Regions from separate parts of the Bradyrhizobium xenonodulans genome, predicted to be linked through region 3. Evidence: predicted binding sites of a transcription regulator. Region 3 holds the regulator's gene; each other region holds the start of a gene.
What was found. Region 3 encodes PhoB, which activates phosphate uptake and scavenging genes when phosphate is short. Its sites were predicted from a motif close to TGTCATNNANCTGTCAT; they were not measured.
Positions count from the first base shown of each region.

Region 1: phnC (phosphonate ABC transporter ATP-binding protein) is a predicted target of PhoB. The motif match lies at 5,743-5,759, and genes of this name have one in related genera.
Region 2: I3J27_RS16760 (RNA degradosome polyphosphate kinase) is a predicted target of PhoB. The motif match lies at 1,791-1,807, and genes of this name have one in related genera.
Region 4: phnF (phosphonate metabolism transcriptional regulator PhnF) is a predicted target of PhoB. The motif match lies at 1,924-1,940, and genes of this name have one in related genera.

Region 1 covers NZ_CP089391.1:7,771,533-7,779,284, reverse strand. Annotated here, with positions in the region: gene I3J27_RS36745 (dihydrodipicolinate synthase family protein) at 1-715, shown strand, start outside; gene I3J27_RS36740 (selenium-binding protein SBP56-related protein) at 1,035-2,435, shown strand; gene I3J27_RS36735 (hypothetical protein) at 2,519-3,112, shown strand; gene I3J27_RS36730 (DUF1045 domain-containing protein) at 3,116-3,814, opposite strand; gene I3J27_RS36725 (alpha-D-ribose 1-methylphosphonate 5-triphosphate diphosphatase) at 3,833-5,026, opposite strand; gene I3J27_RS36720 (transferase hexapeptide repeat family protein) at 5,023-5,685, opposite strand; gene phnC (phosphonate ABC transporter ATP-binding protein) at 5,859-6,668, shown strand; gene phnD (phosphonate ABC transporter substrate-binding protein) at 6,732-7,667, shown strand.
Region 2 covers NZ_CP089391.1:3,601,155-3,608,906, reverse strand. Annotated here, with positions in the region: gene purM (phosphoribosylformylglycinamidine cyclo-ligase) at 1-270, opposite strand, end outside; gene I3J27_RS16770 (CDP-alcohol phosphatidyltransferase family protein) at 427-969, shown strand; gene I3J27_RS16765 (P-loop NTPase family protein) at 1,062-1,739, shown strand; gene I3J27_RS16760 (RNA degradosome polyphosphate kinase) at 1,881-4,073, shown strand; gene ppx (exopolyphosphatase) at 4,089-5,591, shown strand; gene I3J27_RS39090 (TonB-dependent receptor domain-containing protein) at 5,610-6,146, opposite strand; partial or broken gene I3J27_RS39085 (TonB-dependent receptor) at 6,281-7,540, opposite strand.
Region 3 covers NZ_CP089391.1:7,935,366-7,943,117, forward strand. Annotated here, with positions in the region: gene I3J27_RS37520 (Hsp33 family molecular chaperone) at 1-676, opposite strand, end outside; gene argF (ornithine carbamoyltransferase) at 956-1,891, opposite strand; gene I3J27_RS37530 (aspartate aminotransferase family protein) at 1,891-3,099, opposite strand; gene I3J27_RS37535 (GcrA family cell cycle regulator) at 3,554-4,066, shown strand; gene phoB (phosphate regulon transcriptional regulator PhoB) at 4,169-4,876, opposite strand; gene phoU (phosphate signaling complex protein PhoU) at 4,899-5,615, opposite strand; gene pstB (phosphate ABC transporter ATP-binding protein PstB) at 5,627-6,448, opposite strand; gene pstA (phosphate ABC transporter permease PstA) at 6,445-7,290, opposite strand; gene pstC (phosphate ABC transporter permease subunit PstC) at 7,295-7,752, opposite strand, start outside.
Region 4 covers NZ_CP089391.1:7,763,082-7,770,833, reverse strand. Annotated here, with positions in the region: gene phnE (phosphonate ABC transporter, permease protein PhnE) at 1-186, shown strand, start outside; gene phnE (phosphonate ABC transporter, permease protein PhnE) at 183-1,031, shown strand; gene phnF (phosphonate metabolism transcriptional regulator PhnF) at 1,161-1,889, opposite strand; gene phnG (phosphonate C-P lyase system protein PhnG) at 2,009-2,473, shown strand; gene phnH (phosphonate C-P lyase system protein PhnH) at 2,478-3,086, shown strand; gene I3J27_RS36680 (carbon-phosphorus lyase complex subunit) at 3,090-4,193, shown strand; gene I3J27_RS36675 (alpha-D-ribose 1-methylphosphonate 5-phosphate C-P-lyase PhnJ) at 4,190-5,080, shown strand; gene phnK (phosphonate C-P lyase system protein PhnK) at 5,073-5,864, shown strand; gene phnL (phosphonate C-P lyase system protein PhnL) at 5,886-6,584, shown strand; gene I3J27_RS36660 (alpha-D-ribose 1-methylphosphonate 5-triphosphate diphosphatase) at 6,596-7,752, shown strand, end outside; gene phnN (phosphonate metabolism protein/1,5-bisphosphokinase (PRPP-forming) PhnN) at 7,750-7,752, shown strand, end outside.

The DNA of each region.
Region 1 (7,752 bases), 160 kb from region 3:
GCATGTCGCGGGACGGGTGCCCGTCATCGTCACCACCACGCATTTCAGCTCCGCCGTCTGCGCCGCGCGCAGCCAGCAGGCCGAGGCGGCGGGCGCCGCGATGGTGATGGTGATGCCGCCCTACCACGGCGCGACCTTCCGCGTGCCCGAGAAGGGCATCGTCGAATTCTTCAAGGTACTGTCGGGCGCGATCAATATTCCGATCATGATCCAGGACGCGCCGGTCGCCGGCACGCCGCTGTCGGTCGAGCTGCTGGCGCGGCTGGCGCGCGAGTTCTCCAACATCCGCTATTTCAAGATCGAGGTGCCGGGCGCGGCGTCGAAGCTGCGCAGCCTGATCGAGGCGGGCGGCAAGGACATCGAGGGTCCCTGGGATGGCGAGGAGGCGATCACGCTGCTCGCCGATCTCGACGCCGGCGCCACCGGCGCCATGACCGGCGGCGGCTATCCCGACGGCATCCGCCAGATCATCGATCCCTATTTTGCAGGCAAGCGCGAGGAGGCGAAGGCCGCCTATGAGCGCTGGCTGCCGCTGATCAATTACGAGAACCGTCAATGCGGCCTGATCGCCTGCAAGGCCATGATGCAGGCCGGCGGCGTGATCAAGTCGGACGCCGTGCGGCATCCCCTGCAGCCGCTGCATCCGGCGACGCGCGCGGGATTGCTGGAGCTCGCCAAGGAGCGCGACGCGCTGGCGCTGCGGTGGGGCAAGTAACTCTCTCCGCCGCCATTGCGAGGGCGGACAGACGAAGCAATCCAGACTGTTTCCGTGCAAGAAATCTGGATTGCTTCGCGAAGCCTGTCATCGGGCCGCGCATCGCGCGGACCCGTTGGCACGCAATGACGGGTCTGCCCATTTCGGCTGAAGGCGTCGAATTAGCGCGGCTTGGGCGGTTTCCCGCAGCCCGGCGATGACATATTGTACGCCGGCCAACCAGGCCCTGCGGAGCATCTCGAACCATCGCGTAACAACTTCATTATGCCGTTATCCCGAGTCAGGTTGGCGCGAACCGACAGAACAGGGAGGCAGTGCCATGACGATGAGGCCGGATCCCACCTTTCACGCATCGCCCAGGCTCGCGATGGAAGCACCTGCGGAGAACTTTGCCTACACGTTGTTGCTCAGTCCGGATTTCTCGAAGCCGGATGCTCTCGCGGTTATCGACGTCAAGCCCGGATCGCCGACCTACAGCCAGATCGTCCACACCGTGACGATGCCCAACAAGGGCGATGAGTTTCATCATTTCGGCTGGAATGCCTGCTCCTCCGCCTTGTCTCCGCTCGCCGGACACGCGTTCATCGAGCGGCGCTATCTCATCATCCCCGGGCTGCGCTCGTCGCGGATCTACATCATCGATACCAAGCCCGATCCGACCCAAGCCAGGATCCACAAGATCATCGAGCCCGAGGAAGTCTTCAAGAAGACCGGCTACTCGCGGCCGCACACCATCCATTGCGGGCCGGACGGCATTTATGTGAGCACGCTGGGTGGCGGCGGCAAGGACGGCACCGACGGACCTCCAGGCGTCTTCATCATGGATTGCGAGACGTTCGAGGTCCTTGGACGATGGGAGATCGACCGCGGTCCGCAGACGCGGCACTATGATTTCTGGTGGAACCTGCCGCGCGACTACATGGTGACGAGCGAATGGGCGTTGCCGCCGCAGTTCGAGAACGGGATCGTCCCGGAGGATCTGCTGTCGAACAAATATGGCCATTGCCTCCACTTCTGGGATCTCCGCGCCCGGCGCAACGTGCAGACCATCGACCTCGGCGCCAATCATCAGATGGCGCTGGAGGTGCGGCCCGCGCACGATCCGGTTCGCGAATACGGCTTCGTCGGCGTCGTGGTCGACACCACCAACCTCGAAGCATCGATCTGGACCTGGTGGCGCGAAGGCGGGAAATTCCATGCCGAGAAGACGGCGACGATCCCGCCCGAACCCGCGGATAAGGAGAAGCTCCCGCCGCTGCTGCAGGGATTTGGCGCCGTGCCGCCGCTGGTGACCGACATCGACCTGTCGATGGACGACCGGTTTCTCTATGTCTCGTGCTGGGGCACGGGTGAAATGCGCCAATACGACGTCAGTGATCCGCGCAAGCCGAAGCTTGCAGGCTCGGTTCATATCGGCGGCATCGCGCGCCGCACGCCGCATCCGAACGGCAAGGCCTTTGCGGCAGGTCCGCAGATGGTCGAGATCAGCCGCGACGGCAAGCGCGTGTACTGGACCAATTCGCTCTATTCCACCTGGGACGACCAGTTCTATCCCGATGGGGTTCCTGGCGTGGAGGTCATGGCCAATGTCGGTCACAACGGCGGCCTCGAGCTCGACAAGGACTATTTCGTCAGCTTCCCCGACGGGTATCGTGCGCACCAGATCAGGCTGGAGGGCGGCGATTGTTCGACGGACTCCTTTTGCTACCCGTCGGTCTAGATTGGGGGCATGCGAGCCCGGCGCTTGGCTGGCTGTGGCTCGCACTTGTTGCGAGCGGTCTCTACCACGGGGTCAATCCAGGAATGGGATGGCCGCTCGCCGTTTCGGCCGGGCTCATGGACAAGAGTCCGCGCGCGCTCTTTCGTGCGTTGTGGGCCCTGGCGGCCGGACATCTCCTGGCAACACTTCTCGTACTGTTGCCATTCGCGTTCCTGCTCGTGCTGGCCGAGTGGCAGCGTTCGATCCAGCTCGTCGCGAGCCTTCTCGTCATCGGCTTCGGCGTCTATCGGTTGATCGCGCGGCGCCATCCCCGCGCGCTAACACGAATTCCGCCAACGCAATTGGCACTCTGGTCGTTTGCCGTCGCCATTGCTCACGGCGCCGCCTTGATGCTCGTGCCGATCTACCTCGGGCTCTGTCAGGCCCTCCAGCTCGATGCTGGCCATGAGGCGGCGGGCGCGCTGATGAAGGCAAGCTTCGGGACGGCGGTGCTGGTGTCCCTGGTGCACGTGACCGCCATGGTCAGCGCCGGCGGATGTCTGGCGTGGCTGGTCTACCGCTATCTGGGCTTGAAGTTCGTCTCGCGAAGCTGGTTCAATCTGGATGCGGTCTGGGCAACCAGCCTCGTTCTGGTCGGCGCGGTGGCGCTCGCCTTCAATCTCGCGAGCTGGCGCTGATATCTACTGCGCCAAGGCCCACTCGCCGATGATGCGGAATCTTGCCGTCGCATCGTCCTGCTTGAACAGCGCGAGCCGATCGATCGCCAGCGCATCGAGCTGCAACGCCGCAAACCGCGCCCTCAGCATCTCCAGAATCGGCCCGCGCCGTTCCGCATCCAGCCGCCCCGTCAGCGTCATGTGGAAGCGGAATTCTTCCATCACGTAGGGATAGCCCCAGCGGTCAAGATAATCGCGCTGCCGTTCGCTCAGCTTGTCGGGCTTGCGCCGCGCACGGTCCTCGGCCGTCAGGTCTGGACGAAAAGAGTCGAATTCGCGAACGCACTCGGCGGCGAATTCTTGCAGCGCACCGACGGGCTCGGCCGGAATGACGGCGATGAAGCCGCTGATGGAATCGACGACCGGCCGGACCACCGGGATCGGCCGCGCCTTGCCGGCGAATGCCGCGCAGACCGCGGCGAGCTCGGTCTCAGTCTTGCCGGACGCCAGCGTCATCGGCGCCTTCAGCGTGCCGTGAAAGCCGTATTTGCGGGGATCGGCGGTGATGTCGCGCCAGTCCGGCGCGACATGCAGTGCCTCATGCGGAAACGAAACCTCGTCGCCCGTATAGGCATCGTAGCCGAGCAGCTCAGCGCCGAAACGGGTGAGGGCGCTGTCACTGCCTGCGGCAAAATAGATCGCGTAGCGGGGAAAACCTGTCATCACCTCAGCATAACCAATTTATGCCGCGACGACAGCCTCGCGCGGCGTCGCCGCCGCTGCGAGCAGCCGTGCCGCATCGGTGAGATGCACGAGCTTGCCGCCGGATATCACGGCGATCAGCCGCGGCCGCAGCTTCACGGTGTCATCGACCAGCAGGATGTCGGCGCGGTATCCTTCGGCGAGCACGCCGCGATCAGTCAGGCCGGTCGCGCGTGCCGGCCCCCCGGAGACCAGATCCCAGGCCTTCGTCAGCGGCACCACGCCATCGGCGGCGAGGCGAAACGCAGCGAGAAGCTGCGCCGGATAATAATAGTCCGACGCCAGCACCGAGCAGAGCCCCTTGGCGATCATGTCGGAAGCCCTGGTCCAGCCGGTGTGGCTGCCGCCGCGCACGACGTTCGGCGCGCCATAGACGATGGCATCGCCGTGGCTTGCCGCCGCCTGCGCCGTCTCCTCGTTGATCGGAAACTCCGCGATCAGCGCGCCCATGGCGCGATACTCCCCGCGCATCGCCGGCGTCGCATCGTCATGCGAGAGCATCCGCACCTCGGCGGCGCGGGCGGCAGCAGCCAGCCGCGAAACGGAAGCCGGCACATCCGCAGCGCGGGATACGACGCGTTCGACCAGCCGGTCGAAATCCTCGCTCGACAGCCCGGTGCGCTCCACCATGCGGTTGCGCTTGCGCGGATTGGAGATGTCGGCAACGACCCCGTCCATGTGGTCGTTGAAGGCGAACAGGTCGACGCGGCCCTCAGTGAGCCACTGGCTCATCTCTTGCTCGGCGTCGAGATTGTAGGTCTCGTGGCGCAAATGGAAGCGGGTGTCGGCGGCGAATTGCGGGCGCTGCCGCTCGATCGCCTCCATCAGGCCGCGCGCGTTGGTTGTGCTGCGCAGGCCCGGCTCCCACGAGCAGGTCGTGGCGTGGAATACAGTGGTGATGCCGTTGCTGATCGCCTGGCGGTCGCTGTCGGCGAGCGCGACGTCGATCGGGAAGTCGACGCCGGCGCGCGGCATCATCTGGCGCTCGAAGGCATCGCCGTGCAGATCGACGATGCCGGGCAGCACCAGCAGGTTGCGTGCGTCGATCGCAAGGCGCGCGCGGCCGCGGGAGGCATCGACCTGCGCTATGTCCATTCCGGAGACGCTGATCGAGGTCTCGACGAGCTCGGCGCCGATCAGAGCCCGACCGCCTTCAAGGAAAATGTCTGTCACGCGATGGCGCTTTTCTTGCTGCTGCGGGAGGAATTTGTCCGTGCTTCATATGTCGCGAGGAAATCTTCAATCCCGAGCCGGCGGAAATCGGGCAGCGCTGCACGCAATTTGTCGTGATCCCAGTCCCACCAGGCGAGGCGTGCGAGCCGGCCGGCGATCTCCTCCGAGAACCGCCGCCGCACGATGCGCGCCGGATTGCCGGCGACGATGGTGTAGGCCGGCACGTCCTTGGTGATGATGGCGCCGGCCGCGATCACTGCGCCGGTGCCGATGTTACGGCCCGGCAGCACGATGGCGCCATGGCCGATCCAGACGTCATGGCCGATATGGACATGATGCTGGCGGCGCCAGTCGAAGAACTCGGCGTCGTCGCTCTCACCTTCGAAGTAGGTGCTCGAACGATAAGTGAAATGCGCCTGCGTCGCGCGGTGCATCGGATGATTGCCCGGATTGATCCGCGTCATGGCTGCGATCGAGCAGAACTTTCCGATGGTGGTGTAGGTGATCTGGGAATCGTTCACGACATAGGAGTAATCGCCCATGGCCACTTCGTGCAGGATGGTGCGCGCGCCGACCTCGGTATAGGCGCCGAGCCTGGTCTCATGGAGCTTCGCCGTGGGATCGATGGTCGGCTGGACCGAAAGGAGCTTGGCGGCCATGTTGCATCCGAAACGCGGGGGCGAGCGCTTCTCTTCGAGCGGCTTGATGACGATGTCATGACGCCGCGATGACAGGGGATGGCGTGTGTTGGATCGCCGCACCGCAATGCACGTGTCACACAAGTGTCAAGCGCCGGCGTTAGCGGTTGGCTCCAGCTACTCTGGAGTCCTGCATGCTGGTGGTTGAAGGTCTGACGTGCCGCTTCGGCGCAAAAGCCGCGGTGGACGACGCTTCGTTTCAAGTCTCCCCCGGCGGCTTCGTCGGTGTGATCGGGCGCTCCGGCGCCGGCAAGTCGACCATGCTGCGCATGATCAATCGCCTGGCGACGCCGACGCAGGGCCGCATCCTGTTCGACGGCCTCGACGTCACGGCGCTGCGCGGCAAGGAATTACGTCAGTGGCGCGCGCGCTCGGCGATGATCTTCCAGCAGTTCAACCTGGTCGGCCGGCTCGACGTTCTCACCAACGTCCTGATGGGGCGGCTCGCGACGATGCCGGCCTGGCGCTCGCTGACGCAGACCTGGCCCGAGCACGACAAGGCGCTGGCGATGTCCGCGCTCGAGCAGTTCGACATCGCCTCGCTCGCCGCCCAGCGCGCCGACCAGCTCTCCGGCGGCCAGCAGCAGCGTGTCGCGATCGCCCGCGCGCTGGTGCAGCAGCCCGACATCATCCTCGCCGACGAGCCGATCGCCTCGCTCGACCCGCGCAACACCAAGATCGTCATGGATGCGCTGCTGCGCATCAACAAGCATTTCGGCATCACCGTGCTCTGCAATCTGCATTCGCTCGATCTGGCCCGCAGCTATTGCGACCGCCTGATCGGCATGGCGCAGGGTCGTGTGGTGTTCGACGGCGCGCCGGCCGCGCTGACCGATCACGTCGCGCGCGAGCTTTACGATCTCGAAGCCACCGATGTCATGGGCGGCATGCCGGTCCCGGCGCCCGAGGGCGTGCCGGCACTTGGAACGGCCGCGGCGGCCTAAGCCGCGCCACCTGTTTTGTTGCAAGTTTTGCGTCAACCGACCCCAACCAATGAAGAGGGTACCATGATCACTCGCAGATTAGTTCTCGCCGGCGCTGCCGCGCTTGCCTTCACCGCCTCCGCTTCCGCCGAAGACTGGAAAGTCAAATATCCCGAGCTGACCTTCGCAGTTGTTCCGGCCGAGAACGCCTCCGGCGTCACCGAGCGCTGGGCGCCGTTCATGAGCTATCTCTCCAAGGAATTGGGCGTGAAGGTCACGCTGCGCATCGCCAACGACTACGCCGCCGTCATCGAAGGCCAGCGCGCCGGCAATATCCACATCGCGAGCTACGGCTCGGCCTCGTTCGCGCGCGCCCGCCTGACCGGCGTCAAGACCGATGCCTTTGCCAACGACATCAACGCCGACGGCTCGACCGGCTATTACTCCGTGTTCTTCGTCAAGGCGAACAGCGCCTACAAGAGCATCGACCAGCTCAAGGGCAAGAACCTCGGCCTCGTCGATCCGAACTCGACCTCCGGCAACAACGTGCCGCGCTTCGAGCTCGACAAGATGGGCATCGCCGACGCTGACGGCTATTTCGGCAAGGTCGTGTTCACCGGCAGCCACGAGAACGCGATGCTGGCGCTGGCGCAGGGCACGGTCGACGTCGCCGCCAACCAGTGGACCAGCGACGACGATTCGACGTTGGCGCAGATGCTGACCAAGGGCATGCTGAAGAACGCCGACGGCTCGCCGATGAAGAAGGACGATTTCCGCATCATCCACAAGTCGGCGGCGATCATCAACGGCCCCTATGCCTATAACTCCGACCTGCCGGACGACGCCAAGGCGGCGATCACCAAGGCGTTCTTCGATGCGCCGGCCAAGGACAAGGTGGCCTTCGATCGCCTCCAGGATGGCCAGAAGAAGGGTTTTCATTCCGCCACCACCAAGGATTGGGATGGCACGATCGAGCTGATCAAGTTCGTCGATGCACTGCGTAAGAAGAAGGCGTCCTGAGTTTTTGGGACGAGCACCTCGAGCCGGGTCGATGGACCCGGCTCTTTCTCTTTTGACCTTTTGATCGGCCACTCTTTTTGATCCG
Region 2 (7,752 bases), 3.9 Mb from region 3:
GACGAGGTCGATGCCGATCCCGCCATGAAGGCCGGTTTCGATCGCGATCTTGACCTTGGTGCCGACGCCGTCGGTGGCGGCGACCAGGACGGGGTCCTTGAATCCGGCCGCCTTGAGGTCGAACAGGCCGCCGAATCCGCCGATCTCGGCGTCGGCGCCGGGCCGTGCGGTGGCACGCACCATCGGCTTGATCAGATCGACCAAGCGGTTGCCCGCGTCGATATCGACGCCTGAATCGGCGTAAGTGAGGCCGTTTTTGCGGTCGGTCATGCCCGATTTCCAGTGGGTTTGCGGCTGGTTACGTCGAATTCCGGGGACGCGCAATGGCTCGCATGGCGCCCCTCCGTATACTATGTAGAGATATCAACCGGTTCAGCCTCAAAGGGGGCCGGATTCGAGGTCAGATTGGGTGCCGGGAAGCGCCGCGTGAGTATTCCGAACATCATTACCCTGGGCCGCATCCTGCTGGTCCCGATCATCGTCTGGGCCATCGTGTCGAGCCAAATGGAGGTGGCGTTCGCCGTCTTCCTCATTGCCGGCATCAGCGACGCCGTCGACGGCTTCCTGGCCAAGCGCTTCAACATGACGAGCGAGCTGGGCGCCCTGCTCGATCCGCTCGCCGACAAGGCGCTGCTGGTCTCGATCTATCTGGCGCTCGGCATCTGGGGCGACATCCCGCGCTGGATCGTGATCCTGGTGGTGTCGCGCGACATCATGATCGTCACGGCGGTGATCGTGTCCTGGCTGTTTGACAAGCCGGTCGAGATGAAGCCCTCGAAAGTGTCGAAGCTCAACACCGCGGCCCAGGTGGCCTATGCGGCGCTAGTGCTGGCCTCCCTCGCCTTCGGCTTCAAGCCCGGGCCCTATGATATGATCCTGATGGGCCTCGTCACGGTCTTCACGCTCTCTTCGGTGTCGCTCTATCTCGTCGAGTGGCTGCGGCACATGAGCACGATCGAGGCCAAATGAGCTAGATGCGGCCCCGTAAAAGGCCAACTCCCGCTCGATTAAGTCGAATCTCTTCAAACGAAGCCGGCATGCCGGCACGGAGCAAAGCAAGCGTGGCAGGCCGCGTTCCCCCCCGACAATTGGCGTTCTCGCTTCCGCATGCGGAGAGCCTCAGCCGGGACAATTTCCTCGAAGGTCCCGCCAACGAAGCCGGTCTTGCCCTCATCGACGCATGGCCGGAATGGCCGAACCGGATCATGTGGCTGGCCGGCCCCGAAGGCAGCGGCAAGAGCCATCTTGCCGCGATCTGGGCCGAAGATGCCGGCGCCCGCTCGGCCGCGGCCAACGGGCTGACCGCCGACGCCGTGCCGGGCGCGCTCGCCACCGGCGCGCTGGTGGTCGAGGATCTCAAGGCCAAAGAGTTCGACGAGCGGGCCCTGTTCCACCTGATGAACCTCGCCCGCGAGGACGGCGCCTATGTCCTCTTCACCGGCCGCGAGGTGCCGGCATCGCTCGAGATCGAGCTGCGCGACCTGCGCTCGCGCCTGCGCGCCGTGCCTGTCATCTCGCTGCTGCCACCCGACGACCAGCTCTTCCGCGGCCTGATCGTCAAATTCTGCGCTGATCGCCAGCTCGCCGTGGACGAGAGCGTGGTCAGCTACCTCGCCACCCGCCTGGAGCGGTCCTCGGCCGCCGCCCGGCAGGCCGTCGAACTGCTCGACAGCGAGGCCCTGCGCCTCGGCCGCCCTGTCACGAGGGCGCTGGCCGCTGAGCTGCTACGGGACGCCTGACCAGCCGCCCGCCTCCAAGCCGCTTGACGCGGCATGGCAGCGGAACATCAATGTCATCGAAACGTCATCGGACTAACACATGCTCCCGCCGATTTTGCGCATAAGTCGCAAATTGGGGCGAACTGGATGGACCGACTTCTCATGGACTCCGCGCAAGCTGTTGAAACAAAAGAAAAAGTCACGGAAGCCGAGGGACTGCCGGCGATTGCCTCGAGCCCCGAGCGATTCATCAATCGCGAGCTGTCCTGGCTGCATTTCAACCGCCGCGTCCTGGAGGAATCGGTCAATCTCAACCATCCCGTGCTGGAGCGGGTGCGATTCCTGTCGATTTCGGCGAATAATCTCGACGAGTTCTTCATGGTCCGCGTCGCCGGCATCAAGGCCCAGGTGCGCGAGGGGATTGCCGAACGCGCCCCCGATGGCCTGACGCCGTCCGAGCAGCTCGCCTTGATCAACCGCACCGTCTCGCGGCTTGCCAGCGATCAGCAGGCGATCTGGGCCGACCTGCGCGGGACGCTGGCCGGTGTCGGCATCGCGCTGGTCGAAGGCAAGGACGTCACCAAGGCTGAGCGAACCTGGATCGAGGACTACTTCCTCCACAACGTGTTCCCGCTGCTGACGCCGCTCGCGATCGACCCAGCCCACCCCTTCCCGTTCATTCCGAGCCTCGGCTTCACCATCGCGCTCCAGCTGACGCGCGAGGCCGACGGCAAGCAGATGAACGCGCTGATCCGCATGCCCGGCAAGATCGACCGCTTCATCCGGCTGCCGACCGAGGGCAAGGTCGTCCGGCTGATCTCGCTGGAGCAGGCGACCGGCCTGTTCATCAACCGCCTGTTCCCCGGCTACAATCTTCAGGGCCAGGGCGCCTTCCGCATCATCCGCGACTCCGAGCTCGAAATCGAGGAAGAGGCCGAAGACCTCGTCCGCCTGTTCGAGACCGCGCTGAAGCGCCGCCGCCGCGGATCGGTGATCCGGCTCGAAATCGACGCCAAGATGCCGGAGGAGCTGCGCAGCTTCGTGCAGCACGCGCTCTCGGCCGCCGACGACGAGGTGTTCCTCGTGGACGGCGTGCTGGCCATGAACGAGCTCTCGCAGCTCACCCGCCTCGACCGGCCCGACCTCGAATTCACCCCCTACGTGCCGCGCCATCCGGAGCGCGTGCGCGAACATGGCGGCGACATCTTTGCTGCGATCCGGCAGAAGGATCTCGTCGTCCATCACCCTTACGAATCCTTCGACGTGGTGGTGCAGTTCCTCCAGCAAGCCACGCGCGACCCCGATGTCGTCGCGATCAAGCAGACGCTCTACCGCACCTCCAACAATTCGCCGATCGTCCGCGCGCTCGCGGAAGCCGCCGAGGCCGGCAAATCCGTCACCGCGCTGATCGAGCTGAAGGCGCGCTTCGACGAGGAAGCCAACATCCGCTGGGCGCGCGACCTCGAACGCGCCGGCGTGCAGGTCGTCTACGGCTTCCTCGAGCTGAAGACGCACGCCAAGCTCTCGATGGTGGTGCGCCGTGAGGGCGGCAGCCTCACGACCTACGTCCATACCGGCACCGGCAATTATCACCCGGTGACCGCGCGCATCTATACCGACCTCTCGTACTTCACCTCGGATCCGACCATCGGCCGCGACGCCGCGCGCGTGTTCAACTTCATCACCGGCTATGCCGCGCCGAGCGATCTGGAAAAGATGGCGGTGTCGCCGCTGACCTTGCGCAAGCGCATCATCGAGCACATCCAGGGCGAGACCGCGCATGCGCGGCACGGCCGTCCCGGTGCGGTCTGGATGAAGATGAATGCGCTGGTCGACCCCGACATCATCGACGCGCTCTATGAGGCCTCGCAGGCCGGCGTGCAGGTCGAGCTCGTGGTGCGCGGCATCTGCTGCCTGCGGCCCGGCATTCCCGGCCTGTCGGAGAACATCCGCGTCAAGTCGATCATCGGGCGCTTCCTGGAACATGGCCGAATCTATTGCTTCGGCATGGGTCAGGGCCTGCCGAGCACGAAAGCGGCTGTGTATATCTCGTCGGCCGACATGATGCCGCGCAACCTCGACCGCCGCGTCGAGGTGCTGTGTCCGCTGCAAAATCCCACGGTGCATCAGCAGGTTCTCGAACAGATCATGGTCGCGAATCTGAAGGACAATGAGCAGAGCTGGCAGTTATTGCCGGACGGGTCTTCAACGCGTATGAAGACCGCGAAGGGCGAGGAGCCTTTCAACGTGCACAACTACTTCATGACAAATCCGAGTCTGTCTGGCCGTGGAAAGTCGCTCAAGGAATCCTCGCCGCGCCGCCTCACGCGCCGTAATGAACGTCATCAATCCTGATCCGGGATCTGCGACGTGAAGCGGCCGCGCAAGCGCGGCACGAGCGTCGCGGTCATCGACATCGGCTCCAACTCGGTCCGTCTCGTCGTCTACGAGGGACTGACGCGGAGCCTCATCCCGATCTTCAACGAGAAGACGCTGTGCGGCCTCGGGCGCGAGGTGCAGAGCACGGGTCTGCTCGCCCCTGATGCCGTCGACAAGGCGCTGACCTCGCTGAGGCGCTTTCGCGCGCTGTGCCGGGTGATGCAGGTCGGACGCGTGTTCGCGATCGCGACCGCGGCCTGCCGCGACGCCTCCAACGGCCCCGACTTCATCGCCAAGGCCGAGCGCATCTGCGCCGTGAAGATCGAGATCCTGTCGGGCCCGCGCGAGGCGCGGCTGTCGGCGCTCGGCGTCATCTCTGGCATCCATCATCCCGACGGCATCGTCGGCGATCTCGGCGGCGGCTCGCTCGAGCTGATCGACGTGCGCCGGAACGCCGTGCGCAGCGGCGTGACGCTGCCGCTCGGCGGCCTCGCGCTCCAGGACCTCGCGCACAAATCGCTCAAGCGCGCCGACCGGATCGTGCGGGAGGAGATCGACGAGGTCGAGCTGCTCATCGCGGGCCGCGGCCGCACCTTTTACGCGGTCGGCGGCACCTGGCGCGCGCTCGCACGCATCCACATCATCCAGAGCGGCTATCCGCTCCAGGTGATGCACGGCTATTCGATTTCGGCCGCCGAGGCGCTCGACTTCTCGCGCCGTCTGCGCCGCCTCGCGGCCAGCAACACGCTCGCCGACATCGAGGTCGTCGCCGATGCGCGGCGCCCGCTCCTCACCTATGCGGCGCTGGTGCTCGAGCACATCATCCGCGTCGCAAAGCCCAAGACCATCGTGTTCTCGACCTTCGGCGTGCGCGAGGGCCTGCTGCACGAAAAGCTGCCGGAGTCCGAGCGCAACAAGGACGGACTGATCTGCGCGGCCGAAGAGCTGAACCAGCTGCTGTCGCGCTCGGCCAAGCACGCCCGCGAGCTGATTGCCTGGACCGACCGTCTCGCGCGCGTGGTCAAGCTGCGCGAGACCGACGAGGATCGCCGCCTGCGTCACACCGCGTGCCTGCTCTCGGATATCGGCTGGCGCGTGCATCCCGACCATCGCGGCGAGCAGACGCTGAGCCTCGTCGTCAACGGCAATTTCGGCGCGATCACCCACACCGAGCGCGCCTTCGTCGGCCTCTCCGTGTTCTATCGCTATGCGGGCCTCAGCGAGGAGAACCAGCCGCCGGTGACGATGCAGGAATTGCTGACGCCGGCCCAGCTCGAACGCGCCCGCCTCTTGGGCGCGGCTTTCCGCGTCGCGCACCTGATCTCGGCGGCGCGCCCGGGCGTGCTGCCCGCCACGCATTTCCGCAGCCGGGCCCGCAATCTGATGCTGGTGTTCGAGCACCGGCTCGGCGACCTCGTCGCCGACCGCGTCGGCAGCCGCTTCAAGCAACTCGCGCGCCTGGTGAGCCGCGCCGGCTCGATCGTCCGACGGTAGACGGGCGGCCTCCCAGGCTCAGAAATCTGTCGACATCGACAATAATAGTGTTCGCGGCGCGCCTTGCGACAATGCGGAGAAGCTCGCGACGCCGGCCCAGTAGTTGGTGTCGAACACGTTCTGGACCAGAGCCCGGAGCGTCACCGGCCGGTTGTTGATCCGTGTGTTGTAGCGGGCTCCCAGATCGAGCCTCGTCCAGGCCGGGATGACCTGTGTGTTCGCCCCGTTCAGATATTGGTGCCCGGTATAGATGGTGTTCGCGACCAGCGTCAGTCCAGGCGCGAACGGGGTGTCCCATTCGGCAGACAGATTGGCTTGCACCTGGGGCACTCCGATCGGCGTCTTGCCGAGATTGGCTGCCGTGCTCGTTTTTGTCAGCTCCGCGTCGATCAGCGTCACGCCGCCAAGGACGCGAATGCCTGGCTGCACCTCGCCGAACACGCTGAATTCCACGCCGCGATTGCGCTGCTCCTGATCGGCTCGGAAGACGTTGCCGGCTCCGGTCTGCCCCGACGGCTTGGTGATCTCGAACAGGCTGATCGTGGTCGCCAGCATGCCGAAATCGACCTTCGCGCCCACTTCCTTCTGCTTGCTAAATACGGCGCGAGGACTTCGCCTTGATTGGCCGCCCCCATCGGTGCGGTATCGCCTTTGCTGAGCCCGTCGATGTAGTTGGCGTACAGCGAAACGTTGCTCCACGGCTTCACGACGAGGCCGACCATCGGCGTGTACGCCGTCTGGTCGTAGGCGGACGTCACGGCGCCCGTCGTGGTATTGTAGTTGGTCCCCTTGACGCCCTGTTGCCGTACGCCGACGGTCAGTTGCAGGCGTTCCTGGAAGACCGACATGGTGTCGGCCAGCGCAAGGCCGGTCAGTTCGCTGTCCGAGAGTTTCGGTATGGTCGCAGGAGCCGCAACGAGTTGCTCCGGGCGGGCGATTGGCGCGTAGATATTGGACAGCACCGGCGTTCCGTTCACAGATCCGCGCCCGACCTGATCTGTGTAGTAGCTTCCCTGGAAGGTCACAGCGTGGCTGATCGCGGCGGTTTCAAAGCGGGCGCGCACACCGGCGTCCGCGACGTTCCTGTCGATGTCGAATTTGAAGCGTCCCGGTGTCGTCGTGGTGTTGCCGGCCGCGTTCAGGATCGTCGGCGTGCCGAACAGACGATCGACCTGCGTCCTGCCGCCACCGCCACTGGCGAACACCGTCACGGTATCCGTCACGTCGAACTCGCCGCGCGCTAGCAGCGAATTGTCATGAACCTTGGCCCATTCCCAGGACTGCGTGACGTTGCGGCGGCCGACCGGCGCGGTCGGGACGGCGACGCCCGTTGCGACCAGAAACGGCCTCGTCGGCGCGTCGAACTTTTCATCCTGGTCGATGAAGTCGAGCGACGCCCTGAATTTCTCGCCGCGATAGTCGAACGCCGCGGCGCCGACATGCGCCTCGCGGCTCTGGTTATCCAGCGGCGTATCGCCATTGTGATAGCTGCCATTGACGCGAATGCCGAATTCGCGGTTCTCGCCGAACCGTCGGCTCACATCCAGATGCGTGCCGAGCTGGGAGTTCGAGGCGTAATCGGTCGTCACCCGTGTCAGATCGACATCTCCGGCGCGCTTCGGAACGATGTTGATGGTGCCGCCGACACTGCTGTTCGGGACCATGCCGTAAAGCAGCGCGGTCGGCCCCTTGATGATCTCGATCCGTTCGACGTAGTCGGTGAACACACGGTAGTTCGGCACGACGCCATAGACGCCGTTGAAGGCAATTTCTCCGACATTGCCCTCGCCGATCGGAAAGCCGCGAATGAAGAAGGAGTCGAGGATGCCGCCGGTCTGCCCCGTGAAACGGACCGAAGGGTCGTTGCTGACGACGTCGGCGACCGTGGTGGCCTGTTGATCCTCGATCTTCTTCGCGGTGTAACTCGTGATGTTGAACGGCGTATCCATGAAATCCTTGTTGCCGAGCAAACCGACCTGGCCTCCGCGCGCGACCTGCCCGCCCGCATAGGACGGCGGCAGCGCGCCGGGCTTCGGCGCCGGCGGATTTCCTTCCGCCTGAACTGCGGCCCGCTCAGTTGTGCGCGAGCTGCCACGGGCCGCCGTTCGGCCCGGATTGGATCGTGGACGCGCGCGCTGCCTTGGCGCCTCCGCAGTGACGT
Region 3 (7,752 bases):
CGCCCTCGGGCGCATCGCCGGGATGCAGATCGGCCTGGCGCGCGCGCTCGGGCGCCTTCGGCAGGAACTGCATCAGCATGCCGCCGGCGCGCCAGCGATGCTTGCCGCCGTCGTTCGAGCGCCACTCCTCGCCGACCGCGAGACGCACGCGCGTCGGGATCTGCTCGGAGCGCAGGAAATATTCGTGAGCAGCGTCTTCCAGGCCGCCGCCGTCGAGCGCGACCAGCCCCTGGTAACGGCTCATGTCGGGCCCCTGATCGATGGTCATGGCGAGATGGCCATGGCCAAGCAGCGTGCCGGAGTCTTTGGCATCACCGAGGCGCGCGGCGTCGAAGCGCGCATAGGCGCGCAGGCGATCTGGCGCCTGATAGTCGACGACCAGGAACGACACCGGACCGTCGGTCTGGGCCTGAAGGATGAAGCGGCCTTCGAATTTCAGCGCCGAGCCGAGCAGCGTCGTCAGCACGATGGCCTCGCCGAGCAGCTTGCCGACCGGCGCGGGATAATCATGCTTGGTCAGAATCTCGTCGAGCGCCGGACCTAGCCGCACCAGGCGACCGCGCACGTCGAGCGCGTCGACCTCGTAGGGCAGCACGGCGTCATCGATCGGAACCGCTGATGGTGCGCGAACCGGACCTTCGGATCCGGTTTTCATGTCAGGGGATTGGAAAACCATGGCGCTTATCTGGGGTCGGAGGATGGAAATGGAAGAGGTGCGGGGCTCTACCCGGGATGCAGAATGGATCGCACGAAAGCACGACAAACTCAGTGTCGTCCCGGGGCGCGCAAGGCCCGAACCCGGGACCCATAATCACGGGAATCCGGCGGTGACAACTGCGAGTCCTCGCCAAACTCAATCCTGTGGCTATGGATCCCGGATCAGCGCGCCGCTGCGCGGCGCTTGTCCGGGATGACAGCGGAGAATGGGGTCATCAACGCGGCCCCATCACCGAGATCACTTCACCGCGTCAAAGCACCAGGCCAGAATGCCCTTCTGCGCGTGCAGGCGGTTTTCGGCCTCGTCGAACACGACCGATTGCGGGCCGTCGATCACCTCGTCCGTGACCTCCTCGCCGCGATGGGCGGGCAGGCAGTGCATGAACAGCGCGTCGGGCTTGGCCAGCGACATCAGCTTCGAATTGACCTGATAGGGCTTGAGCACGTTGTGGCGATGCTCGCCTTCCTTGTCGCCCATCGACACCCAGGTGTCGGTGACGACGCAATCGGCGCCCTTCACGGCGGCTTCGGGATCGGTGCCGAGCACGATCGGCGCACCCGTGGCCTTGATGAAGTCGCGCATCGCCTTTTTCGGGGCAAGCTCCGGCGGCGTCGCGACATTGAGCTTGAACTTGAAGCGCTCGGCCGCGTGCGCCCAGGAGGCCAGCACGTTGTTGTCGTCGCCGGTCCAGGCCACCGTCCGGCCCTCGATCGGGCCGCGATGCTCTTCATAGGTCATGAGGTCGGCCATCACCTGGCACGGGTGCGAGCGCCGCGTCAGGCCGTTGATGACGGGCACGGTCGCATGCTCCGCGAGCTCCAGCAGCGCCTCGTGATTGAGGATGCGGATCATGATGGCATCGACATAGCGCGACAGCACGCGCGCGGTGTCGGCGATGGTCTCGCCGCGGCCAAGCTGCATCTCGGCGCCGGTGAGCATGATGGGCTCGCCGCCGAGCTGGCGCATGGCGACGTCGAACGACACGCGGGTGCGGGTCGAGGGACGCTCGAAGATCATCGCGAGCGTTTTGCCTTCGAGCGGCCTGACCGGCTGATGCGCCTTCTGCTTCGCCTTCATCGCGGAAGACGCAGCGAGCATGCTCTTGAGCTCCGACAACGGCAGCTCGTTGATATCGAGGAAGTGCTTCGGTGCTTTATTGGGCGACTTGCTCATCAGCTTGCCGCCCGCTTGGTCTGGCTCGACGATAGCGCGGCGCAGGCGCGCTCCAGCCGCCCGACGCTGTCCTCGATCTCGGCTTCGGTGACGATCAAGGGCGGCAGGAAACGCACGACGTTGTCGCCGGCGCCGACCGTGAGCAGTTTTTCGTTGCGCAGCGCGGCGACAAGATCGCCTGATGGCACCACGGCCTTGATGCCGATCAGGAGACCTTCACCGCGCACTTCATTGACGATGTCAGGATGACGGTCGATCACGGAGGCGAGCTTCTGCTTGAGCAGCAGCGACATCTTCTGCACGTGGTCGAAGAAGCCGGGCTTGAGCATGACGTCGAGCAAGGCGTTCGCAGCGGAGATCGCCAGCGGGTTGCCGCCGAAGGTCGAGCCGTGCGAGCCCGGCCCCATGCCGGACGCCGCATCCGCGGTCGCCAGCACCGCGCCGATCGGGAAGCCGCCGCCGAGCGCCTTCGCCAGCGACATCACGTCGGGCTCGACGCCGAGACGGCGATGCGCAAAGAGGTCGCCGGTGCGGCCCATGCCGGTCTGCACCTCGTCGAACGCGAGCAGCAGGCCCTTCTCGTCACAGAGCTGGCGCAGCGCCTTGAGGAAGGCGGGCGTTGCCGAGCGCACACCGCCCTCGCCCTGGATCGGCTCGATCAGGATGCCGGCGGTCTGCGGACCGATCGCCTTCTTCACGGCCTCGATGTCGCCGTGCGGGATCTGGTCGAAGCCGTCCATCGGCGGACCGAAGCCTTCGAGATATTTTGCAGATCCCGTCGCGGCGAGCGTTGCCAGCGTGCGGCCGTGGAAGGCGCCTTCGAAGGTGATGATGCGATAGCGTTCCGGATGCCCCTTGGAGAAGTGATGATGGCGGACCAGCTTGATCACACCCTCCAGCGCCTCCGCCCCGGAATTGCAGAAGAACACGAAGTCCGCAAAGCTCTCGTTGCACAGACGCGCAGCAAGCTTCTCGCCGTCCGGGCTCTGGAACAGGTTCGACATGTGCCAGAGCTTGGTGGCCTGCTCCTGCAACGCCTTGACCAGCGCGGGATGGGCATGGCCGAGCGCGTTCACTGCGACGCCGGAGGTGAAATCGAGATAGCGATCGCCATTGGTCGCGATCAGCCAGCAGCCTTCGCCGCGCTCGAAACCGAGGTCGGACCTGGCGAAAACGGGGAGCAAATGCGGTGCTGCGCTGTTAGACATGACGGTCACTTGATGTTGCGGACGGCGTGAGCGTGCATTGCGCAACGCACCATCAACCGGCCCGGAAAACGAAACGTGCCGCCTTTTAAGGGCGGCACGCGGGAGCATCTTATGCTTGGCAAGACGGGTGTCAATGCCGGCCGGAAAGCCTCGCGAAACGCTGAATCCGTAGTCTTGCGGTGACGATTTTGCGGGATTTTGGCCACGGAACATGTGGAAGCGAGTCGGCGGACTCTTGCGCGTGAGTCACGCCATATTGTAGCGTTTGGCTTGTCAGATACGACATCTCGTGCGGAAGTTCTGATCTCTAAGTCCTCATGTACCGGCGTAAACGTTCGGGCGGCTCTCGGTGCCCGGCGAGCCTTAAGGGATTCTGGCGGCACGGGTTTTTCGAGGCTTAGGCATTCGCAGTGCAGCCCCAGGGTGGCTGGCGCGCGGCGAAGGAAAGGGTGCAATGACGGTTTTGACCTGGTCGGATGATCGCGTCGAGCAACTGAAGAAGCTCTGGGAGGCCGGATTGTCGGCCAGCCAGATCGCGGCAGAGCTCGGTAATGTCACCCGCAACGCCGTGATCGGCAAGGTGCACAGGCTCGGTCTGTCCGGCCGCGCCAAGAGCCCCTCGTCTGCTGCGCCCCGGCCGCGCAAGGCGCGTCCCGCGCAGCACATGATGCGGGTGAGCCGCCCGATCGCGCGCGGCAACACCGCGCTGGCGCAGGCCTTCGAGGTCGAGGTCGAGGCCGAACCTGTTACCTACGACAACGTGGTGCCGATGAGCCAGCGGCTGTCGCTGCTGGAATTGAACGAGGCGACCTGCCACTGGCCGGTCGGCGATCCCTCGAGCCCGGATTTCTTCTTCTGCGGCGGCAAGGCGCTGTCGGGCCTGCCCTATTGCGCCCAGCACTCGCGGGTTGCGTATCAGCCGGCCGCCGATCGCCGCCGCGCGGCACCGAAGCCGGGTCCGCGCTGATCACTGCACCAGACGACATCGTTCCGGCACAAACCAGGACGAGCGAGAAAAAGAAAAGCGCGCCACCCGGCGCGCTTTTTATTTGCCTGCTTGCAGCCGGCCTTACGTCTGCTCCGCCTTGGCAAACCGGTCGTCCAGCGCGTAACCGGCGCCGCGGACGGTGCGGATCGGGTCCTGCTCGCGGCCGAGATTGAGCAGCTTGCGCAGGCGGCCGATATGTACGTCGACGGTGCGCTCGTCGATGTAGATGTCGCGGCCCCAGACGCTGTCGAGCAGTTGCTCGCGCGAGAACACGCGGCCCGGATGCTCCAGGAAGAACTCCAGCAGGCGGTATTCGGTCGGGCCGAGATCGATCGGCCGGCCCGAGCGCGCCACGCGGCGCTTGTCGCGGTCGAGCTCGATGTCGCCGTAGGCCAGAACGGTGGCGAGCCGCTCGGGGCTTGCGCGCCGCAGCAGGCCCTTCACGCGCGCCAGCAGCTCAGGCACCGAGAACGGCTTGACGATGTAGTCGTCGGCGCCGGTCGCAAGTCCCCGCACCCGCTCGCTCTCCTCGCCGCGCGCGGTGAGCATGATGATCGGGAGCTGCTTGGTCTCGGGACGGGTGCGAAGCCGCCGGCACAGCTCGATGCCGGAGAGCCCCGGCAGCATCCAGTCGAGCACGATCAGATCGGGAATGTGCTCCTTGAGGCGGGTGTCGGCGTCGTCGCCGCGCATCACCGTCTCGACGTCATAGCCGTCGCCTTCGAGGTTGTAGCGGAGAAGCTCGGTGAGAGCTTCCTCGTCCTCAACCACCATAATGCGTGCGCCCATGGTGTCGTCGCTCCTTAAGTCTTCAAGTATTCGGGACCGTCGTGGCGAACGTCGTCATGTCGCCCTTCGGCCGCTTGTCGGTGATCGCCTGGCCCTCGATCATGTAGAACACGGTCTCGGCGATGTTGGTGGCGTGGTCGCCGATACGCTCGATGTTCTTGGCGCAGAACATCAGATGGATGCAGAACGAGATGTTGCGCGGATCCTCCATCATGTAGGTGAGGAGCTCGCGGAACAGCGAGGTGCAGATGGCGTCGACTTCCTCGTCGCCCTTCCACACCGCCATCGCCGCCGGCAGATCGTGCGCGGCATAGGCGTCCAGCACCGACTTGACCTGCTGCTGCACGAGGTCGGTCATGTGCTCGAGGCCGCGGAACAGCTTGAGCGGATGGAAATCGGTCTCCAGCGCCGCGACGCGCTTGCCCATGTTCTTGGCGAGGTCGCCGATGCGCTCGAGATCGGTCGCGACGCGCATGGCGCCGACGATTTCGCGCAAGTCCACCGCCATCGGCTGGCGGCGCGCGATGGTCAGCACGGCGCGCTCCTCGATCTTCTTCTGGAGCGCGTCGAGCTCGGCGTCGATGGCGACGACACGCTGGCCGAGCGCGACGTCGCGGCGGATCAGCGCGTCGACGGAATCGACGATCATGCGCTCGGCGATGCCGCCCATCTCCGCGACCAGGCGAGTGAGTTCCTGGAGGTCGGTGTCGAAGGCTTTTGCGGTATGTTCAGAACCCATGTCCCGTCTCCTCAGCCGAACCGGCCGGTGATGTAATCCTGCGTGCGCCGGTCGGTCGGCGACGTGAAGATCTTGCTGGTGTCGTCGAACTCGATCAGCTCGCCGAGATACATGAAGGCGGTCTTGTCGGAGACGCGGGCCGCCTGCTGCATGTTGTGGGTGACGATCGCGATCGTGTAGTTCTCGGACAGCTCCTGGATCAGCTCCTCGACCTTGGCGGTCGAGATCGGGTCGAGTGCCGAGCAGGGCTCGTCGAACAGGATCACTTCAGGCCGCACCGCGACGGTGCGGGCGATGCAGAGGCGCTGCTGCTGGCCGCCGGAGAGCGACAGGCCGGAGGCGTTGAGCTTGTCCTTGACCTCGTTCCACAGCGCGCCGCCGCGTAGCGCCTTCTCGACCCGGCCGTCCATCTCGGACTTGGAGATCTTTTCATAGAGGCGGATGCCGAAGGCGATGTTCTCGTAGATCGTCATCGGGAACGGCGTCGGCTTCTGGAACACCATGCCGACGCGGGCGCGCAGCAGATTGAGGTCCAGCCTGGGGTCGAGAATATTGGTCTGGTCGAGCATGAGCTGACCGGTGACGCGCTGGCCCGGATAGAGGTCGTACATCCGGTTGAAGATGCGCAGCAGGGTCGACTTGCCGCAGCCCGACGGGCCGATGAACGCCGTGACGCGGTTGGTGCCGAGCGCCAGGTTGATGTTCTTCAGCGCGTGGTGCTCGCCATAATAGAAGTTGAGGTTGCGCACCGTCACCTTGGCAGGCGCATCCGGCAGCACCGGCGCCTGCGGCAGTCCGCCGGACGCGCTCATCGATACGGAAAGATCGGTCATTTTGCGGTCCTTTCGGCGCCAAGGATGCGCGCGCCAATGTTCAGGGCAAGCACGGTGATCGTGATCAGCAGCGCGCCGCTCCAGGCGAGCTGCTTCCAATAGGCGTAGGGGCTCTGGACGAAGTTGTTGATGGTGACCGGCAGGTTCGCCATCGTCTTGTTCAGGCCGAGGCTGAAGAACTGGTTCGACAGCGCGGTGAAGAGCAGCGGCGCGGTCTCGCCGGCGACGCGGGCGGTGGCGAGCAGCACGCCGGTGATGAGACCCGATCGGGCAGCACGATAGGCGATGCGCTTGATCACCAGCGAGCGCGGCAGGCCGAGCGCGGACGCCGCCTCACGGAGCGCGTTCGGCACCAGCAGCAGCATGTCCTCGGTCGTGCGCAGCACCACCGGGATCACGATGACGGCGAGCGCCAGGCTGCCGGCGATCGCCGAGAAGCCGCGCATCGGCACCACCACCGCGCCGTAGATGAACAGGCCGATGATGATCGAGGGCGCCGACAGCAGGATGTCGTTGATGAAGCGGATCACCGAGGTCAGTTTGTCGTTGCGGCCGTACTCGGCGAGATAGGTGCCGGCGAACAGGCCGAGCGGCGCGCCGATGCCGACGCCGATCACGGTCATGATGATCGAACCGACGATCGCGTTGCGCAGACCGCCTTCGGTCGAGCCCGGAGGCGGCGTGTCCGCGGCGAAGAGCTCGAGGTTCAGGCCGGACAGGCCGTTGTAGAGCAGCGTGACCAGGATCAGCGCGAGCCAGGTGACGCCGAAGGCGGCGGCTGCGATGCAGAGCCCGCGGACCACGATGTCCTTGCGGCGGCGGCTTGAATAGATCGGGTTCATGGCTTTAGTTCCCCGCCTTCTTTTCCAGCCGCATCAGCATCAGCCGCGCGCCCGCCAGCACGAAGAACGTCAGCACGAACAGCAGCAGGCCGAGCAGGATCAGGCCGGACTGGTGCAGACCGTCGCTCTCGGCGAACTCGGACGCGATCGCCGCCGAGATCGTGGTGCCCGGGGCGAAGATCGATGAAGAGATCCGGAACGAGTTGCCGATGATGAAGGTCACCGCCATGGTCTCGCCGAGCGCGCGCCCCAGCGCCAGCATGACGCCGCCGATGATGCCGACGCGGGTGTAGGGGATCACCACGCTGCGGACGACTTCCCAGGTGGTGCAGCCGACGCCGTAGGCGGCTTCCTTCAGGACGGGCGGCACCGTCTTGAACACGTCGACCGAGATCGAGGTGATGAAGGGCAGCACCATGATCGCGAGGATCAGCGCGGCGTTGAACAGGCTGAGATAGGACG
Region 4 (7,752 bases), 170 kb from region 3:
GAGGCCTCCGTGATGGGCTTTGTCGGTGCCGGCGGCATCGGCCAGGAGCTCGTCGTCGCGATCCGCAAGTTCTATTATTCGGACGTCAGCGCGATCCTTCTCACCATCATCGTGACGGTCTTCATCATCGACATCACCACCGGCTGGTTGCGCGGCCGCTTGTTCGGCAAGGAGGCGCGGACGTGACGGGGCCGCAGGAGGTCGACACCGCAGCGCTTCGTGCGCGCTACCCCGACGTGTTCGACCGGCCGGCTTCGGCGCGGCTCGCCATGCCGGCGATGATCGTCGCCGCCTTCGCAATCCTGGTCTACGGCCTCGTCGATCTCGACTTCTCGCCGTCGCGATTCTTCAACGGCCTCAGCCAGCTCGGCTGGATCAGCCTGATGATGATCCCGCCGGATCCCGGCTCCTCGCTGCCGATCTATCTGAAGGCGCTGGGTGAGACGCTGTCGATCGCGCTGCTCGGCACCACGCTGGCGGCGGTGTTCGCGCTGCCGGTCAGCCTGCTGGCTGCGCGCAACGTCATCCCCTCGCAGATCCTGCGCTTTCCCGTGCGACGTTTTCTCGATTCGATCCGCGGCGTCGATACGCTGATCTGGGCTTTGGTGTGGATCAACGTGGTCGGGCTCGGCCCGTTCGCCGGCGTGCTCGCCATCGCCGTGTCGGATTTCGGCGCGTTCGGCAAACTGTTCTCCGAGGCGATCGAGGGCGCCGACCAGAAGCAGGTCGAAGGCATCCGCGCCTCCGGCGGCAGCCCGCTGCACGAGATCCGCTTCGGACTCTTGCCGCAGGTTCTGCCCGTGATCGCGGGCCAGGTGCTCTATTTCATCGAATCCAACACGCGCTCGGCCACCATCATCGGCATCGTCGGCGCTGGCGGCATCGGCCTCCAGCTCGCCGAGCAGATCCGCGTGCTAGAATGGCAGAAGGTGTCGTTCCTGATCCTGATGATCCTGGTCGCCGTCGCCGCGATCGATTTCATCTCGGGCAAGCTGCGCTTCGCGATTATTGGGCGCAGGGCGGTGGCCTGATCAAAGGTGCCCGTAGGGTGGGCAAAGGCGCGTCAGCGCCGTGCCCACGAATTTCTCCGACATGATCAAAGTCGTGGGCACGCTTCGCTTTGCCCACCCTACGAGCCCGGTATCGCGGAGAGAGCGCCCTCACGGCTCCACCAAAAACTCCACCCGCTCCGCCGCAAACCGCGAATGCTTCGTCACCAGCGGCTTGCCGTCGAGACCGTGGTCGGTCGCATCGACCACCAGGATCGGTCGTCCCAGCGGAAGATCCAGCCGTGCGGCATCCGTCGCGTCCACGATCCCGGCGGTGATCCGGGTCGCGCCGCGGCGATAGTCGCGCACGCCGTAATGTTCGAGCATTTTCGTCATCGATCGCGTCGCCGCGAACACCTCGCCCGCGCCAGGAAATAGTTCCGCTGACAGCCAAGTGGTGGAAACGCAGATCGGCGTGCGGTCGGCGAGGCGGATCGCCTCGATCCGCACCAGCGGCGCGCCGGTCCTCAATCCCAGTTCCCGCGCCAGTTCGCGGGTCGCGACGTCGTCGGACGCTTCGATCAGCCGGCCCTGCGGCTCGCGGCCGTCGGCGCCGACGATCTCGGAGAAGCGCGTGCGCGAGCGCAAGGGATAGGCGAGCTTCTGCGCCTCGACATAGGTTCCGCTGCCGCGCTCGGCGCGCACGAGGCCGCGCTCGGCAAGCGCTGCCAGCGCGCGCCGCACGGTGTGGCGGTTCACCCGATAGGTTTCGGCGATCTCCACCTCACCCGGCAATTTGTCGCCGGCCGCAAAGCGGCCGTCGGCGATGCCGCGCTCGATGCCGTCGGCAACGAGGCGCCACAGCGCGACGCCCGACGATGCAGTGTCTTGCATGCTCATATCGCCGGTCAGCCTAGCCCAGAAATCACGCCTTTGTCACGAAACAGTCATGGCGCTTGCGTATCAAGTTGTCTAGTATCATAGACAACTTGGATTCGGCAAGTTCTGTCACAAGCTCGGTGGATTTGGTGACCCAGCACAACAACCAGCAAGCCCAGCGCCAGGCCGCGATGGCCGTGCTGGCGCACGCGGAGGCGGGCGAGATCGCCGCTCGCCTCCGCGCTCTCGCTCTCCCGGCCCATCAGGATCTGCGCGCGCCGGAAAACGGCCTCGTCATGCTGCGCGGCCGGGTCGGCGGCGACGGCGCGCCGTTCAATCTCGGCGAAGCGACGGTGTCGCGCGCCGCGGTGCGGCTCGCCAGCGGCGAGGTCGGCTTCGGCTATGCGCTGGGGCGCGATGGCGAGAAGGCGCGGCTGATCGCATTGTGCGACGCGCTGGCGCAGTCGCGGGATTTTGAAACGGCCGTGGAGCGCGACGTGATCGCGCCGTTACGGGAGCAGCTTATGGTCAAGCGCAAGCAGGCGGCGGCCGAGACCGCTGCGACGAAGGTTGATTTCTACACCATGGTGCGCGGTGAGGGGTGAGATCATGACCACGATTGCGGAATTGCCGCCGGGGTTCGCCGACAAGGTGTTGTCGGCGCAATCGACCTTTCGTTCGGTCATGGACGCGATGGCGCGACCGGGCTCGGTCCAGCGCATCGTGCCGATGGCGGGAGCGCCCGGATTGATGATGCGCGGCACCGCTGCGATCGCGCTGACGCTGTTCGACCACGACACGCCGCTGTGGCTCGACGCACGGATGGCCGAAAGCCCCGACGTCGTGAAATGGCTCAAGTTCCACACCGGCGCGCCGGTCGTGCAGGACTCCTCGATCGCGAGCTTCGCGCTGATCAGCGATGGCGTCCTGTTGCCGACGCTCGAGCGCTTCGCGCTCGGCACCAACGAATATCCGGATCGTTCGACCACGGTGATCATTCAGATCGAGAGCCTTGATTCAGGGCGCAGCTTCGAGCTGCGCGGCCCCGGCATCGACGGCGTCGCAATGCTCCAGGCCTCGGTCAAGCCTCTCGACCTGTTCGAGCGTCTGCGCATGAACGAGGCGCTGTTTCCGCGCGGCATCGACGTGGTGCTGGTCGCCGATGACGCCGTGGTCGCGATCCCCCGCACCACGCGCGTCGTGAGCAAGGAAAGCTGAAGCATGTATGTCGCAGTCAAAGGCGGCGAACGCGCCATCGAGAACGCCCATCGCCTGCTCGCCCATGCGCGGCGCGGCGACCAGACCGTTCCCGAGGTCACGCTCGACCAGATCTCGGAGCAGCTCGGCCTCGCGGTGGACCGCGTCATGAGCGAAGGCTCGCTCTACGACCGCGAGCTCGCGGCGCTGGCGATCAAGCAGGCGCGCGGCGATCTGATCGAGGCGATCTTCCTGGTCCGCGCCTTCCGCGCCACGCTGCCCCGCTTCGGCGCGAGCGAGCCTGTCAACACCGGCGCGATGCGCGTGCTGCGGCGGGTGTCCGCGACCTTCAAGGATATTCCCGGCGGCCAGATCCTCGGGCCGACCTTCGACTACGCGCATCGCCTGCTCGATCCTTCGCTGGCCGAAGGCTTCGTGCCTGAGGTGCCCGCGACGTCCGATGCATCGACCGCGCCGACGCCGCGTGTCACCGATATTCTCGGCCGCGACGGGCTGATCGAATCCTCGCCGCAAGCCGAGGACGGCGCCAGCGTCGGCGATCTCACCCGCGAACCGCTGAACTTTCCGGCTGATCGCGACCTGCGCCTGCAAAATCTCGCGCGCGGCGACGAGGGCTTCCTGCTGGCGATGGGCTATTCCACCCAACGCGGCTATGGCCGCAACCACCCCTTCGTCGGCGAGATCCGCTTCGGCGAGGTCGAGGTCGAGTTTTTCGCCGAAGACGTCGGCTTCGCCGTGCCGCTCGGTTCGATCGAGCTGACCGAATGCCAGATGGTCAACCAGTTCAAGGGTTCTGCGACGGAAGCGCCGTGCTTCACCCGCGGCTATGGCCTCGCCTTCGGCCAGAGCGAGCGCAAAACCATGTCGATGGCGCTGGTCGACCGCGCGCTGCGCGCCCGCGAGCTCGGTGAAGAGGCCGTGGCCCCCGCGCAAGATGAAGAATTCGTGATGTCGCATTCGGACAACGTCCAGGCGACCGGCTTCGTCGAGCATCTGAAGCTGCCGCACTATGTCGACTTCCAGTCCGAGCTCGGCCTGCTCCGCAAGCTGCGCAAGGAATTTGCCGAGGCCAATGCGCCCGATGCCATGAAGGAGGCCGCGGAATGAACGCGCCCGCCTACAATTTCGCCTATCTCGACGAGCAGACCAAGCGGATGATTCGCCGCGCCATCCTGAAGGCGATCGCGATCCCCGGCTATCAGGTGCCGTTCGCCAGCCGCGAGATGCCGATGCCCTATGGCTGGGGCACCGGTGGCGTGCAGGTCACCGCCGCGATCCTCGGCCCCGACGACGTGCTGAAGGTGATCGACCAGGGATCGGACGACACCACCAATGCGATCTCGATCCGAAAGTTCTTCGCCAAGACCGCGGGCGTTGCCACGACGACGGCGACCGAAGACGCGACCGTGATCCAGACCCGCCACCGTATCCCCGAGACGTCGCTGCACGCAAACCAGGTTCTGGTCTATCAGGTGCCGATCCCGGAACCCCTGCGCTTCCTCGAGCCGCGCGAGACCGAGACGCGGCGCATGCATGCGCTCGCCGAATACGGCCTGATGCATGTGAAGCTCTATGAAGACATTGCCCGCTTCGGCCACATCGCGACGGCCTACGCCTATCCGGTGAAGGTCAACGCGCGCTACGTGATGGACCCGTCGCCGACGCCGAAATTCGACAATCCCAAGATGGACAATTCCTCGGCGCTGCAGCTGTTCGGCGCCGGCCGCGAGAAGCGGATCTACGCGATCCCGCCCTACACGCAGGTGGTGTCGCTCGATTTCGAGGATCATCCCTTCGAGCCGTACCGCTTCAACGCGCCCTGCGCGCTGTGCGCCGCCGAGAATTCCTATCTCGACGAGATCGTCACCGACGACCAGGGCGGGCGCATGTTCGTCTGCTCGGACACGGATTATTGCGAGGGTCGTCAGGCCGCCGGCCATCACGGCAGCCTTAGCGCCGCGCCATACAAGGAGAAGGCGGGCTCCCATGGCTGATGCTCTCGAAAACGATCAGCCGCTGCTGGTCGCAAATTCCCTCAGCAAGTCCTATGGCCGCATCGCCGCGTGCCGCGACGTGTCGTTCGCGCTCTATCCCGGCGAAGTGCTGGCGATCGTCGGCGAATCGGGCTCGGGAAAGTCGACGCTGCTGCAAATGCTGTCGGGCCAGCTCGCGCCGAGCGCCGGCCAAGTCTCCTATCGGATGCGCGACGGAATCACCCGCGATCTCACCACGCTCGGCGAAGCCGAGCGGCGCTTCCTGTTCCGCACCGATTGGGGCTATGTGCACCAGGATCCCGCGCAGGGCCTGCGCATGGCGGTGTCGGCCGGCGCCAATGTCGGCGAGCGCTTGATGGCGGTGGGCTGGAATCACTATGGCCGCATCCGCGACAGCGCCTCCGACTGGCTGACCCGCGTCGAGATCGACATCGCGCGCATCGATGATGCGCCGCGGACCTATTCCGGCGGCATGCGCCAGCGCCTCCAGATCGCCCGCAACCTCGTCACCGAGCCGCGGCTGGTGTTCATGGACGAGCCGACCGGCGGCCTCGACGTCTCCGTGCAGGCGCGCCTGCTCGACCTCGTGCGCAGCCTCGTCGCCGAGCTGCATCTCGCCGTCATCATCGTCACCCACGATCTCGCGGTCGCGCGGCTGTTGTCGCACCGGGTGATGGTGATGAAGGGCGGCCGTGTCATCGAGACCGGTCTCACCGACCAGGTGCTCGACGATCCCCGCGAGCCCTATACCCAGCTCCTCGTCTCCTCGATCCTGCCGCCATAAGCTTACAACATGAGCCAGCCAATGACCGCCATGATCGAAATTGCCGACGCGAAAAAGACTTTTACGATGCATCTGCAGGGTGGCATCGAGCTGCCTGTCGTCAGCGGCGTGACCTTCCACGTCAATCCCGGCGAGTGCGTCGTGCTGTCGGGGCCATCAGGCGCCGGCAAATCGTCGATCCTGAAGATGATCTTCGGCAATTACCGCTGCGACTCCGGCCGCATCGGCATCCGCCATCGCGGCGCAGTGGTCGATCTCGCCGCCGCCGAGCCGCGGCAGGTCCTCAACATCCGCCGCGCGACCATCGGCTATGTCAGCCAGTTTCTGCGCGCGGTGCCGCGCGTTGCGACCATCGACGTCGTCGCCGAGCCGCTGATTGTCAACGGCATGGCACGCGCCGATGCGCAAGTCCGCGCAGGCGAGCTGCTGCACCGCCTCAATATCCCCCAAAGGCTCTGGCAGCTTCCGCCCGCGACCTTCTCCGGCGGCGAGCAGCAGCGCGTCAACATTGCGCGCGGCTTCATCTCGGACCTGCCGATCCTGCTGCTGGACGAGCCGACCGCTTCGCTCGATGCCGCCAACCGCGCGGTGGTGGTCGAGCTGGTCGCTGAAAAGAAGCGCCAGGGCGTCGCCATGGTCGCCATTGTCCATGACGACGAAATCCGCCATTTGATTGCCGACCGTATCGTCGACGTCACCAGCTTTGCCGCCGCGGCCTGAAGGAAATTGAAATGAACGCCAAGCCGAAGGAATCATTGATCGCCAACGCCAGGATCGTGCTGGCGGACCGGGTGATCGAGCAGGGCTGGCTCGCTCTTGCCGATGGACGCATCGCCGAGATCGGCGAGGGCAGGGCGCCTGCGGGCGCAGAGGATGCCGGCGGCGACCTGATCATGCCCGGCCTGATCGAGCTCCACACCGATCATCTCGAAGCGCATTACGTGCCGCGGCCAAAAGTGTTCTGGAATCCGGTCGCAGCCGTGATCTCCTATGACGGCCAGCTCGCAACGTCGGGCATCACCACCGTGTTCGATTCGCTCCGGGTCTGGCGCGAGGACGGCGCCGAGGAAGTCGACGGCCGCGCCGGCGTGCTCGCCGCCGCGATCACGACCGCGCGCGAGGCCGACCTGCTGCGCGCCGATCACTTCCTGCATCTGCGCTGCGAAATCCCGATGCCGAGCGTGGTCGAGGAGGCCAGGGAGCTGATCGACCGGCCCGACGTCAAGCTGATGTCGCTGATGGATCACACGCCGGGCCAGCGCCAGTTCCGCGACGAGGTCAAGCTGCGCGACTATTACCGCGGCAAGGGCGGCGGCAAGACCGATGTCGAGCTCGACGAGCTGTTCGCCAAGCGCTTCGAATATCAGAGGCTCTATGCTGCGGCCAACATGCGCGAGATCGTGTCGCTCGCGCATGAGTACAAAATTCCGCTCGCCAGCCACGACGACACCACCGAGGAGAACGTCGCGGACGCCGTGCGCGATCGCGTCTCGGTGGCGGAATTCCCGACCACGCTGGAGGCCGCGCGCGGCCTGCACCAGGCCGGCATCGACATCCTGATGGGCGCGCCGAACGTCGTGCGCGGCGGCTCGCACTCCGGCAACATCGCCGCGGTCGATCTCGCCCGCGAAGGCCTGCTCGACATCCTGTCGTCGGATTACATCCCGTCGAGCCTGCTGATGGCCGCGCTGCAACTGCCCGAGCATGTTCCCGCCATCAGCCTCCCCGCGGCGGTTCGCACCGTGACCAAGGCGCCGGCCGAGGCGGTCGGCCTCACCGACCGCGGCGAGGTCGCAATCGGCAAGCGCGCCGATTTGATCCGTGTCCACATTGCCGGCAGCGTTCCCGTCGTCCGCAGCGTCTGGCGTGAGGGAAGCCGCGTCGCATG